DNA from 3 places in the Mesorhizobium sp. AA22 genome. Region 3 is predicted to be linked to each of the others. Evidence: predicted binding sites of a transcription regulator. Region 3 holds the regulator's gene; each other region holds the start of a gene.
What was found. Region 3 encodes PhoB, which activates phosphate uptake and scavenging genes when phosphate is short. Its sites were predicted from a motif close to TGTCATNNANCTGTCAT; they were not measured.

Region 1 (4,558 bases), 3.2 Mb from region 3:
CGCTGGTTGGCTGCAACACCTGGACAGCGGCGGCTCTGCGTATCGCCGGCCTGCGGACAGGCTGGTGGAATCCGCTGCCGGCCTCGCTCGACCTGTCGATGCGGATTTATAATTGATGCTTGGCACTAGTGTCCGACGGTTTCCGGTACCTGCCAGCCATAAAGCCAATCGAGATCGGCGGCGAGCCTTTCCGGAGAGCGCAATCTCAGAAACAGGTTGCGCGCGACCGCCACCGGCCCGGAAGCGTGCCAGGCGAGACGGTTGACAGCACCGCGGCGGGCGACCTTGGCGATGCGCGGGCGCCGCACCTTTTCCCAGGCGGCAAGGGCGCTCCAGGGGTCGGCAGGCGAGGCGGCGACAAACCCGGCAAGGGTTGCGGCATCCTCGATCGCCATCGCCGCGCCTTGCGCCGCAAACGGCGTCATCGCATGCGCGGCGTCGCCGATCAGCGCGATGCCGGCGGGCGTTGTCCATGGCTGTGCCTGGTCGACCGTATGGATCGGCCATGCGGTCCACGGGCCGGCATCCTCGGCAAGCCGGGCCAGTGCTGCCGCGGTGCCACGCATCGCGCCGACGAGGATGTTGGGGTCGGCGTGGCCCGACCAGCCCTCGGCGATGATCTCGCCCCTGGTGAAGGCGGCCAGGTTGAACGCCGTGCCGTTGCTGACCGGATAGGCGACGAGGTGAAAACCGGGATGCAGGAAGGCGGTCACGCAATTGGCGGCGCCGACCGCCGCAAGCGCTTCTCCCGCGACACTGTCTGCACTGATCGTAGCGCGCCAGGCAAGCTCGCCCGAAAACCGGCTTTTGGCCGCAAACCCGCGAAGAGCACGGATAGCCGACCACACGCCGTCGGCGCCGATCAGCAGAAAGCCGTCGGCTTCGACCGTCTTGCCGGCAATCTCGACTGTTGCCGTGGTATGGCGCGGTCCTGCGGCGATGCCGCCGACGCGCGCGCCGGTGACGAGACTGATGTCCGGCTGTTCGGCAAGGCGCGCCATGAGCGCGTCTTGCAGATCGGCCCGATGAGCGACGAGATAGGGCGCGTGCCAGCGCCTTTCGGCTTCTTCGCCAAGCGGCACCCGCGCCAGCTCGCGCAGTGTGGCGGCGTCCCTGAGCACGACGGCCTCTGGCCGCACCGCCGCCGGCAACAGCCGGTCGAGCACGCCGAGCTGGCGAAGGATGCGCGTTGCGTTGGGTGACAGCTGGATCCCGGCGCCGGCTGCTTCGCGCGGCGCCTGTTCGAACAGCCGCAACAGATAGCCGCGTTCGGAAAATGCCAGCGCCGCAGTCAGTCCGGCGACGCCGGCTCCGGCGATAACGACCTGCCGGGACCGGATGTCGTCCATGGGGATGGCGTGCGCCTCAGGCTGCCTGATGAATATAGAGGCATCCCGCAGGCTGCGTTTCCGTCGCCTTCAGCTTTCGCGAATAGCGAAAAAGCGTCGAGCAATAGGGGCAGACCTTTTCATTGTCGTCGCCCATGTCGAGAAACACATGCGGATGGTCGAAAGGCGGGTTGGCACCGGTGCACATGAATTCCTTGACACCAATGTCGATCGCCGCATAGCCCGCATCGTTCTGGAAATGGGGAATGGAACTGCCTGCCATCGTCGTCTCCTACATCTGCCGCATGACCCCGGATCATGCGCAAATCAAAATTCCACCGCGTCCTTTGCGCGTCCAAGAGCGCGCCGCGCTGTAGCCTGGATTGCATCTGGATCATAAGCTGTCTCTTTGCAAGATCGATGAAATCAAACTGTCGTAAAAGCCTGTCACAGGATAAGCTAAGCCGGTTAAGGCATGCTCCCGAAAACCGAATTCGGTTTCGCTGGGGATCATGCCTAGCTTAAGAGTGGTAGAGCGTCCTTTGCGCGTCCGGAAAGACGCGCGATGCTCTGGCCAGCGGGTGCGAAACGAGCAGGAACCATGAACGAACTAAAGCCGGTGCAGAGCGAATTCACCACTGTCGAGGTGGCGAGCCCCGAGGGCGGCAACCCGGACCGCTTCGTGAACCGCGAGTTTTCCTGGCTGCAATTCAACCGCCGCGTCCTCGAGGAATCGCTGAACGCCAATCATCCGCTGCTCGAGCGTGTCCGCTTCCTGTCGATTTCGGCCGCCAATCTCGACGAGTTCTTCATGGTCCGCGTCGCCGGTCTCGCCGGCCAGGTTCGCGAAGGCATCACGCTGAAGAGCCCGGACGGTCGCACCCCCGAACAACAGCTGGAACAGTTGCTGCGCGAAGTCGAGCGTCTGCAGGAGGACCAGCAGAAAAGCCTTTCCGCGCTGATGCTGCTGCTCGACAAGGAAGGCATCGAGAGCATCAGCCGCGATGGGCTGACCAAGGACGAGAAGGCCTGGCTCGAGGATCATTTCCAGGAGCAGGTCTTTCCGGTGCTCACACCGCTGTCGATCGACCCGGCGCATCCATTCCCGTTCATTCCCAATCTCGGCTTCTCGATGGCCCTGCAATTGCGCCATCGCAGGAATGGCGAGGAGATGAGCGCGCTGTTGCGTCTGCCGGTGGCGCTGAAACGCTTCATTCGCTTGCCCGACCGCAAGCATCATGTCCGCTTCATTCCGCTGGAAGAAGCGGTCGGCCTCTATATCGGCAAGCTGTTCCCCGGCTACGAAGTCAAGGGCTCCGGCACGTTCCGCATCATCCGCGACAGTGACATCGAGGTCGAGGAGGAGTCCGAGGATCTCGTGCGCCTGTTCGAGACGGCGCTGAAGCGGCGCCGCCGTGGCTCGGTCATCCGCATCGAATTCGATAAGCTGATGCCGGCCGAACTGCGCGAGTTCGTCGCCGGCGAGCTTGGCGTCTCGTCGAGCCGCATCAGTGTGCTCACCGGTCCGCTGGCGCTCAGCCAAATTTCCGAGATCGTCGCCATCGCCCGCGACGACCTCAAGTTCACGCCCTATAATCCGCGCTTTCCCGAGCGCATCCGCGAGCATGGCGGCGACTGTTTCGCCGCCATCCGCGAGAAGGACATCATCGTTCATCACCCCTACGAATCCTTCGACGTTGTGGTGCAGTTCCTGCGCCAGGCGATGGCCGACCCGGAAGTCGTGGCGATCAAGCAGACGCTCTATCGAACCTCGAACGACAGCCCGATCGTGCGCGCTTTGGTCGACGCGGCGGAGGCCGGCAAGTCGGTTACCGCGCTGGTCGAGCTCAAGGCGCGTTTCGACGAGGAAGCCAACATCCGCTGGGCGCGCGACCTCGAGCGCGCCGGCGTTCAGGTCGTGTTCGGCTTCCTCGAACTGAAGACACACGCGAAAATGTCGCTGGTGGTGCGGCGCGAGGACGGCAAGCTGCGCAACTATGTGCATCTCGGCACTGGCAACTACCATCCCGTCACCGCGCGCATCTACACCGACCTGTCCTTCTTCACCACCGCTCCGACGATCGCCCGCGACGTCGCCCAGCTGTTCAATTTCATCACCGGCTACGCCGAGCCGACCGATGAGATGCGGCTGGCTATCTCACCCTTCACGCTGAGAAGCCGGATTCTCAAGCATATTTCAGACGAGATTACCCATGCGCTGGAAGGCCGGCCGGCCCGCATCTGGATGAAGATGAATGCGCTGGTGGATCCGATCATCATCGACGCGCTTTATGACGCCAGCCGCGCCGGCGTCGAGATCGATCTTGTCGTGCGCGGCATCTGCTGTCTGAGGCCCCAGGTGCCGGGCCTGTCGGAAAATATAAGGGTCAAGTCGATCGTCGGCCGCTTCCTCGAACACAGCCGCATCTATTGTTTCGGCAACGGCCATGGACTGCCGTCGGACGGGGCGGTCGTCTACATCTCATCGGCCGATTTGATGCCGCGCAATCTCGACCGTCGCGTCGAAACCATGGTGCCGATCACCAATCCAACGGTGCATGAACAAGTCCTCGGCCAGATCATGCTGGGCAACATCATGGACAACCAGCAAAGTTTCGACGTATTGGCTGACGGAACCTCCCGGCGCGCCACGCTTGAGGAGGGCGAGGAACCGTTCAACGCGCAGGAATATTTCATGACCAATCCGAGCCTTTCCGGACGCGGTGATGCGCTGAAATCGCATGCGCCCAAGCGCATCGCGCAGTTCAAGCGCCGCAAGAAAAACGCCGCAGCGACCGGCTGATGATTTCAACGTCCCAGGGCCGGCTTCAGGACCGCCGACCGCTTTCCATCATCGACATCGGGTCGAACTCGATCCGTCTTGTCGTCTATGAGGGGCTGGCGCGCTCGCCGACCACGCTGTTCAACGAAAAGATGCTGGCCGGCCTCGGTCGCGGCATCGTCTCGACCGGAAAGCTCGATCCCGAGGCGGTGACCCGCTCGATGGAGGAGTTTCGGCGTTTCCGCGCGCTGTCCGAGCAGGTCGGCGCCGAGCAAATGTATGTGCTCGCGACCGCCGCCGCCCGCGAGGCGGTCAACGGTCCCGATTTCATCCAGCGCGCCGAAGATGTACTCAAGACCGAGGTCCAGGTGCTGAGCGGGCGCCAGGAAGCCCACTATTCCGCGCTTGGCGTCATTTCCGGCTTCCACCCGGCCAACGGCATCGCCGG
Region 2 (4,558 bases), 1.4 Mb from region 3:
TCGAAAGACCCCAAATGAGCCTTCGCCATTTCACCGATCTTTCCGCCGTCTCCGAGGGCGATCTGCGCTTCATGCTGGACGATGCCGTCGTGCGAAAGGCAAGGCTCAAGGCTGGCGAGCGGACAAAACCGCTCGAAGGCAAGGTGCTGGCGATGATCTTCGACAAGCCGTCGACGCGCACGCGCGTATCCTTCGACGTCGGCATGCGCCAACTCGGCGGCGAGACCATCATGCTGACCGGCACCGAGATGCAGCTCGGCCGCTCCGAAACCATCGCCGACACGGCCAAGGTGCTGTCGCGCTATGTCGATGCGATCATGATCCGAACCACATCGCATGACCGGCTGCTGGAGCTGACCGAGAACGCCACCGTTCCCGTCATCAACGGGCTGACCGACGATACCCATCCGTGCCAGCTGATGGCCGACGTCATGACTTTCGAGGAGCATCGCGGTCCGGTCGCCGGCAAGACCATTGCCTGGACCGGCGACGGCAACAACGTGCTGCATTCGCTGCTGGAGGCCTCAGCGCGGTTCCGCTTCAATCTCAACGTAGCCGTGCCGGAAGGCAGCGAGCCGGCGCAGAAGCATGTCGACTGGTCGAGGGCGCATGGCGGCAAGTTGAACTTCACCCGCTCGCCCGAGGAGGCGGTCCACGAGGCCGACTGCGTCGTCACCGACTGCTGGGTGTCGATGGGCCAGGAGCACCGTGCTCGCGGCCATAATGTCTTCTCACCCTACCAGGTCAATGCGGCGCTGATGGCGAAGGCGAAGCCCGATGCGTTGTTCATGCACTGCCTGCCGGCGCATCGTGGCGAGGAGGTCACTGACGAGGTCATCGACGGGCCACATTCGGTGGTGTTCGACGAGGCCGAGAACCGGCTCCACGCCCAGAAGGCGGTTTTGGCCTGGTGTCTGGGCGCTTGATCCGGGCCGCCTTGATCCGGGAGTACGTGATGCCTATCTCAGCCGCATCACGCAAATCGAGCGCGTTTCGACGCATGCGCCCCGGAGGGCGGCATGGCCGCGCCCCGGAGCTTTGTCATGTTGGAAACTCATCAATTGGCTGAACATCAACCCAAACTCGGCGAATTCGGCTACGCCGGCGACGATCATGTCGTGCCCTTCGAGGTCGGCCCGCTCGACGTGCGCGGCCGCACCGTCCAGCTCGGGCCGATGCTCGACGCGATCCTCAGCCGTCATGACTATCCCGAGCCGGTCGCCCGCCTGCTGGCGGAAGCCTGTGTGCTGACGGTGCTGCTTGGCACCTCGCTCAAGTTCGAGGGCAAGTTCATCCTGCAGACCCGCACCGACGGGCCGGTCGACATGCTGGTGGCGGATTTTTCCACGCCACAGGCGCTGCGCGCCTATGCTCGCTTCGACGCCGACCGGCTGGAGGCACTGACATCTGTCGGCGAGATCTCGCAGCAGACGCTGCTCGGCAGCGGTGTCCTGGCGCTGACCATCGACCAGGGTGCCCACACGCAGCGCTATCAGGGCATCGTCCAGCTCGACGGTGAGACGCTGGAGGAGGCCGCGCGCACCTATTTTCGCCAGTCGGAACAGATCCCGACCGACCTCAGACTCTCGGTGGCCAAGCTGTTGACGCCCAGTGTCGGCGGTGCCCGCGAGCAATGGCGTGCCGGTGGCATCCTTGCGCAATTCCTGCCGCAATCGGCGGAACGCATGCGCGTGCCCGACCTTCCGGGCGGCGACGGCGATCCGCGCGATGAGATACATGATCCGGCCGACAATTCCTGGCAGGAACTGCTGGCATTGCTTGGCACCATCGAGCCGACGGAACTGATCGACCCGACGATCGGCGCCGAGCGGTTGCTTTACCGGCTGTTCCACGAGCACGGCGTCCGCGTCTTCGGCGGCGTACCGGTAGCCGACGAGTGCTCATGCTCCAGGGAGAAGATCCGCGGCATACTCGAAGGTTTCTCAGCCGACGAGATCAGGGACAGCACCGAGGATGGCGGCATTCATGTCGCCTGCGAATTCTGCTCGAAGCAATATGACTTCGATCCGGCGGAGTTTGCCGCGGCGCAGTAGACCATGATCCCGACCGAAGGTCCGTGCATCGAAAAGTGGAAAGCGTTTTTTGCTTCGCTGACCTTCGGTTCGGAAAAGGTCCTGGTCTAAGAGTTAGAGCCCATCCCGATTCTATCGGGATGGATCAGGTCTAGCTGGTCAGTTGACGGTGCGCCGCGTGCCCGGCAGATCGAGCGAAAAGGCGGGGATGGCGACGTCGAACGTCTCGCCTCGCTTGTTGCGCATCGTATAGTGGCCGACCATGATGCCGGACGGCGTCGAGAGCGGGCAGCCAGACGTATATTGATAACTGTCGCCGGGGTTGAGTTCGGGCTGGTCGCCGACAACGCCGGCGCCGCGCACTTCCTCGACCCGGCCGGTGCCGTCGGTGATGTGCCAATAGCGTGACAGAAGTTGTACGAATTCATCCGACTGGTTGTCGATGGTCACCTGGTAGCCCCAGACATAGCGGTTCTCCGACGGGTCGGAGCGATCTTCCAGATAGAACGGCCTGACCTGTACTTCGATGTTGCGCGTAACGGCGCTGTACATATCCTACTCCACAATATGCAGACGGAACTTTCGACGCTCTCCGCAGTTTGGTCAACGGCGCGCTTCCGTCGTTGCCCGACTCGTTTGCGCGCAGGTGCCGAAGAACAATGTCATTTAAGTGACACATGACAATGATGGTGTGCGCAGGGCCGGGCGACTCAGCATTCCGTCGAACTGTTGAAAACGGCTATCATGCGGCTGGCTTTTCTGGAGTGACCAGATATCGATGGAACTGACAGTCACAGCCGCCTTGCTTTCCACAGCTCTGCTTCTCGTCAATCTCGCCAGCATCCTGCTCGCTTCGTTGAAGCTGAAGCGGCCTGGCAGGATCGCGCCGCCAGCCGGCAAGGCGCCTCCGGTGTCGATCGTCGTGCCGTCGCGCGGCGTCGAGCCGTTTGCCGAGGAGACGCTCGAGCGCGCCTTCTCTCTCGACTGGCCGCGCTATGAGCTCATCTTCTGCGTCGCCCATGCCGACGACCCGGTGGCCAGGCCGGTCACCGATGCGATTGCCCGTTTTCCGGCCGTGCCGGCCCGGCTGCTCGTCGGCGACGACCGCATCAGCGGCAATCCGAAACTCAACAATTGCGTGAAGGGCTGGGAGGCGGCGCGCCACCGCTGGGTCATCCTTGCCGATTCCAACGTTCTGATGCCGAGGGATTATGTCCAGCATCTGATGGCGGCATGGCGGCCGGACACCGGCCTTGTCTGCTCGACGCCGATCGGCTCGCGGCCGGACGGGTTCTGGGCTGAGGTCGAATGCGCCTTCCTCAACACGCTGCAGGCGCGCTGGCAATATACCGGCGAGGCGATAGGCCTTGGCTTTGCCCAAGGCAAGAGCATGTTGTGGGACAAGCCCATGCTCGACGCCAATGGCGGGATCCGTGCGCTTGCCGCCGAGATCGCCGAGGATGCCGCCGCGACCAAGCTGGTCAACGGGCTTGGACTGCGCGTCAATCTCGTCGCCTCGCCCTTTGAGCAGCCGCTCGGTTTTCGCACGCTCGGCGAAATCTGGTCGCGCCAGGCCCGCTGGGCACGCCTGCGTCGCGTCACCTTCCCACTGTTCTTCGCACCCGAAATACTGGTCGGCGCGGCGGTGCCGCTGGCGCTTGCGCTGGTTGCTGCGGCCGGCGCCGGCTTCAGCCTGTCGGCGACCGCCCTCGTTGTGCTGGTAGTCGCCTATCTCCCGGAATGCGCTCTCGCCTCGGCCAAGAGCTGGCACCTGTCGCTACGCATGGTCCCGGCGATGATGGCGCGCGATTGCATCCTGCCGATTGTCTGGGCGCGTGGCTGGCTCAGCGGTGCCGTCGACTGGCGTGGCAACACGATGACCATCCACACCAGCGCCGTTGCGGAATTGGAAGAGACCCCGTCGGGCGCCTGACCGCGCCTGATTTTGACGATTCGAGCGACACCGCCCAGTGCACTATCTGGCGGCTTTCAGGGCCTGCTCGATGTCTTCGAGCAGGTCGTCGGTGTCCTCCAGGCCGACGGACAGCCTGAGCGTGCCTGGCCCGATGCCGAGTTCGGCCCGCGCCTCGTCGCTCAGATTCTTGTGTGTCGTCGTCGCCGGATGGGTGATCAGGCTCCTGGCGTCACCGAGATTGTTAGAGATCAGCACGATATCGAGCGCGTTCTGGAAGGCGAAGGCCGCCTGCTTGCCGCCCTTGACGTCGAGGCAGATCAGCGTCGAGCCGCCCGACATCTGCCTCTTGACGACCGCCGCTTGCGGGTGATCGGCGCGGCCGGGATAGATGACGCGGGCGATTTCCGGCCGCTCGGCGAGGAAGTCCGCGATCCGGCCGGCACTTTCCGTCTGCTGGCGCACGCGCAGCGGCAGCGTTTCCAGGCCCTTCAGCAGCGTCCAGGCGTTGAACGGCGACAGGCTGGGACCGGTGTGGCGGAAATAATCGTGCAGGTTCTCGTCGATCCATTTCTTGTCCGACAGGATGACGCCGCCGAGGCAGCGCCCCTGG
Region 3 (4,558 bases):
AAACAATGTCGGTTGGGATCCGCCATGACGATTTGCGCCGGCGCAACCGGGCGATGGTTATTTCGGCCGTACGGCGCGCAGGCCAGCCGTCACGGACCGAGATCGCCGCAACCACCGGCCTCAGCCATTCGACCATATCGGCGATCTCTTCCGACCTGATCCACGAAGGCATCCTGGCCGAGAGCAAGGCGAGTGAGACCGTTTCGCTGAAACGTGGCCGGCCGCAGGTTGGCCTCAGCCTCAATCCGGAAGCCGCTGCGGTATTGGCCGTCGTGTTGTCGCTGAATTCGCTGTCGGTCGCTGTCATCGACTATGCCGGACAAGTGGTCGCCGAGGAACAGCGCCGGCTGGACACGCTGACCATGTCGCGCGACGAGCTGATCGACGAATGTGTCGCCATAGTCCGGCGCCGGCTCGAAGACCCCGACCTCGACGTCCAAAGCGTCGCCCGCATCGCGCTGGCGATCCAGGGTATTACCGATTCCCATGCGCGCGCCATGTTGTGGTCGCCGATCACGCCGCAGACGAACATCGCCTTCGCCGACATTCTGGAACGCGAGTTCGGCATCCCGGCCATTATGGAGAACGACTGCAACATGATGGCCGTGGCGCTGCGCCGGCGCGACCCGGATCGCTACCGCGACGATTTCATCGCCATCCTGCTCTCGCATGGCATCGGTATGGGGCTGGTGCTCAAGGGCGAGCTGTTCACCGGCACCCATTCCTCAGGCGGCGAATTCGGCCACATGATTCATCGGCCGAGCGGCGCGCTTTGCCGCTGCGGGCGGCGTGGTTGCGTCGAGGCTTATGCCGGCAACTACGCTATCTGGCGCAACGCGAGGCAATTGAGCGAGAACGCCGAGCCGGTCGCCGATGTCAGCGACGCCGAGATGCGGGCACTGGCGGCCCGGGCGCGCGAGACGGACGGACCGGAGCGCGAAGCCTACCGCAAGGCCGGCGAGGCGCTCGGCTTCGGGCTCGGCAGCCTGTTCGCGCTGATCGATCCGGCGCCGGTCGCCATGGTCGGTGCCAGCGCTGCCGCCTTCGACCTGATCGAGCCGGCCCTGCGCGAGGCCATCGCCCAGACCGCGGGCGGCCAGCATTCGGGTTCGATTTCCTTCGACACCGAGCCGAACGAACTGCCGCTGATCCGAGAAGGCTGCGCCATGCGGGCGCTGAGCTTCGTCGACCAAGAGATCTTCGCGCCGAGCATCCAGGCACGAGCCGGCTCGGTCGGAAAGAACGTGGCTTGAACTCGAAGGGAGGATCCCGGATCGCGACTTGGGGTGTGTTGAGATTCAGGTCAGGCCGAGTCGAGAATGGTGGGTTCCGAGAACCGGAGCGGAGCGTACTTTTGGGTACGTGAGCACCGGAAGCCCAGGAAGCCGGCGTTCGCAGGCCGGCACCACCTGGATATCAGCACATCCCTAGTCTTCCCTGATCGCATAGCCCGCGCCGCGGATGGTGCGGATGACATCGGGCATGCGACCATTGTTGACCGCCTTGCGCAACCGGCCGACATGGACGTCCACCGTGCGCTCGTCGATGTAGATCGTCTCGCCCCAGACATTGTCGAGCAACTGGCTGCGCGAGAAGACCCGACCCGGGTGCCGCATCATGAATTCGAGCAGCCGGAATTCGGTCGGCCCGAGCCGGATCTCGCTCTTCTTGCGATAGACCCTGTGCGATTCACGATCGAGCATGATGTCGCCGACCTTCAGCACGCTGGACAGTACTTCCGGCTTGGCGCGGCGCAGCAGCGCCTTGACCCTGGCCATGAATTCCGGTGTCGAGAACGGCTTGACCAGATAGTCGTCGGCTCCGGTGGAAAGGCCGCGAACCCGGTCGCTCTCCTCGCCGCGCGCGGTCAGCATGATGATCGGCAGCCGCTCGGTTTCGGGACGCACCCGAAGGCGCCGGCAAAGCTCGATGCCCGAAACCGCCGGCACCATCCAGTCGAGCACCAGAAGATCGGGCACGTTTTCCTGCAGCCGGATTTCGGCCTCGTCGCCGCGCGTCACCACCTCGACCTGATAGCCTTCGGATTCCAGATTGTAGCGGAGGAGGACGCCCAGCGGCTCTTCATCCTCCACCACCATGATGCGCGGCGCGATCATCGGCCGGTCACTCCTGTCATGTCGCCGGCGCCGACATCGTCGTTTCGTCGAGCTTCGGGCGATCCGCCGGCAATTGCTGCCCGGTCACGACAAAGTAGGCGTTTTCGGCTATGTTGGTGACATGATCGCCGATGCGTTCGAGATTCTTGGCGCAAAACAGAAGATGGGTGCAAGCGGTGATGTTGCGCGGATCCTCCATCATGTAGGTCAGGAGTTCGCGGAAAACCGCCGTGTATTTCACGTCGATCTTCTGATCGTCGGCGCGCAGTTCTTTCAAAGCGCCGGCATTGCGCGACACATAGTGCTCAACCACCCCGCGGAGCTGCACAAGAACGAGATCCGCCATCGCGTCGATACCGTGCGACAGATTACGCGGCGTGGTGCTCTGCCCGACTGCGCTGACCCGCTTGGCTATGTTTTTGGCCAAATCGCCGATGCGCTCGAGATCACCGGCCATGCGGATTGCGCCAACCACCGCGCGCAGATCTTGCGCCATCGGCTGCCGCTTGGCGATCAGCGTGATCGCACTGTCGTCGAGTTCGCGCTGCCGCGCATCCATGATCGCGTCGTCCGAGACGACACGCTGCGCCATCGCATTGTCTGACGCAAGCAACGCGCGGATCGAGGCTGCGACCATCGCGGCGGCGAGCTCGTCCATGTCGCGGATCAGCCTGTCGATGTGCTCCAGTTCCTCGTCGAAAGATGCGACGGTGTGTTCACCCATGATCCTGTCCTCGTGTTCGAAATTCGCCGCCGGACCGCTCAGCCGAACCGGCCGGTGATGTAGTCCTGGGTGCGCTTGTCGTCGGGATTGGTGAACATCTTGTCGGTTGCGCCCTCCTCGACCAGGTAGCCGAGATGGAACATCGCCGTGCGTTGCGACACGCGCGCTGCCTGCTGCATCGAGTGGGTGACGATGACGATCGTGTAGTTCTGGCGCAGTTCGTCGATCAGTTCCTCGACGCGGGCGGTGGCGATCGGATCCAGCGCCGAACAGGGCTCGTCCATCAGAATCACTTCCGGCGACACGGCGATGGCGCGCGCGATGCACAGGCGCTGCTGCTGTCCGCCGGAGAGACCGGTGCCCGACTCGAGCAGGCGATCCTTGACCTCGTTGAACAGACCGGCCTTCTTCAGGCTCGATTCAACAATGCCGTCCAACTCGGACTTGCTCCTGGCCAGGCCGTGAATGCGCGGACCGTAGGCGACGTTTTCATAGATCGACTTCGGAAACGGGTTCGGCTTCTGGAATACCATGCCGACGCGAGCTCGCAGCTCGACGACATCGATTTTCGGGTCGTAAACATCCTCGCCGTCGAGCGTTATCTTGCCGCTCACCCGCGCGATATCGATCGTGTCGTTCATTCGGTTCAGGCAACGCAGGAAGGTCGACTTGCCACAGCCCGATGGGCCGATCAACGCCGTCACCTGGTTCTCGCGGACATCGAGGTCCACGTCGAACAGAGCTCGCTTCTCACCGTAATGAACAGAGACCTTTTCGCCCTTCATCTTGATCGAAGGGGCATTGGTTCCGCTGCTCAGTTTCTGTTCGACGCCGGCTTCCGTCATGATGTTCATATCCTCTACCCCTTACCAGCGCCGCTCGAAGCGCCTGCGCAGTATCACTGCAATGGCGTTCATGATGACCAAAAACAGCAGCAAGATCAAAATCGCCGCCGAAGTCTTCTGCTGGAATCCAGCTTCCGGGAAATCCGCCCACATGAATATCTGCACCGGCAGGATCGTCGCGGGATCGGTAAAGCCGCCGGGAATGTCGACGATGAAGGCGACCATGCCGATCATCAGCAACGGCGCGGTTTCGCCCAGCGCATGCGCCATTCCGAGAATGGTGCCGGTCATGATGCCCGGCATCGCCAGCGGCAGGACGTGATGGAATACGGTCTGAACCTTGGAGGCTCCGATGCCAAGCGCCGCCTCGCGGATCGACGGTGGCACCGCGCGCAGCGAAGCGCGCGAGGCGATAATGATGATCGGCAGGGTCATCAGCGCCAGCACCATGCCGCCGACCACCGGGGCGGAGCGCGGCATGCCGAAGAAATTCAGGAATACGGCAAGTCCAAGCAGGCCGAAGACGATCGAAGGCACCGCCGCCAGATTGTTGATATTCACTTCGATCATCGTCGTCAGCCGGTTCTTGGGCGCAAATTCCTCAAGATAGATCGCCGCTGAAACGCCGATCGGGAAGGCGATGGCCAGCGTTACGATCATGGTCAGGAACGATCCGACGACCGCGCCCCAGACACCGGCCAGTTCCGGCTCGCGGCTTGCGCCGGTGAAGAAGAAGATCGAGTTGAACCGGCTTTCGATCAGGCCGGCGCTCTTCAGCGTGTCGAGCCAGACGATCATCTTGTCCGAAATCTTTCGCGATGCTTCCGGCGCCTCGATTACGCGCAGGAATGCCTGGCCGCTCGCGGCGGGCG

Region 1: the regulator PhoB is predicted to act here: its motif matches at 1,750-1,766, upstream of A9K68_RS22150 (RNA degradosome polyphosphate kinase).
Region 2: the regulator PhoB is predicted to act here: its motif matches at 2,694-2,710, upstream of A9K68_RS30925 (ceramide glucosyltransferase).

Annotation. Positions count from the first base shown of each region.
Region 1 is NZ_CP048406.1:4,588,902-4,593,459, reverse strand. Features, by position in the region: gene A9K68_RS22165 (TIGR02117 family protein) at 1-116, shown strand, start outside; gene A9K68_RS22160 (FAD-dependent monooxygenase) at 126-1,349, opposite strand; gene A9K68_RS22155 (zinc-finger domain-containing protein) at 1,366-1,611, opposite strand; gene A9K68_RS22150 (RNA degradosome polyphosphate kinase) at 1,930-4,131, shown strand; gene ppx (exopolyphosphatase) at 4,131-4,558, shown strand, end outside.
Region 2 is NZ_CP048406.1:6,548,091-6,552,648, reverse strand. Features, by position in the region: gene argF (ornithine carbamoyltransferase) at 15-926, shown strand; gene A9K68_RS30935 (Hsp33 family molecular chaperone) at 1,020-2,054, shown strand; gene apaG (Co2+/Mg2+ efflux protein ApaG) at 2,193-2,585, opposite strand; gene A9K68_RS30925 (ceramide glucosyltransferase) at 2,812-3,966, shown strand; gene A9K68_RS30920 (O-succinylhomoserine sulfhydrylase) at 4,009-4,558, opposite strand, start outside.
Region 3 is NZ_CP048406.1:1,381,238-1,385,795, reverse strand. Features, by position in the region: gene A9K68_RS06695 (ROK family protein) at 6-1,253, shown strand; gene phoB (phosphate regulon transcriptional regulator PhoB) at 1,428-2,117, opposite strand; gene phoU (phosphate signaling complex protein PhoU) at 2,134-2,841, opposite strand; gene pstB (phosphate ABC transporter ATP-binding protein PstB) at 2,880-3,695, opposite strand; gene pstA (phosphate ABC transporter permease PstA) at 3,708-4,558, opposite strand, start outside.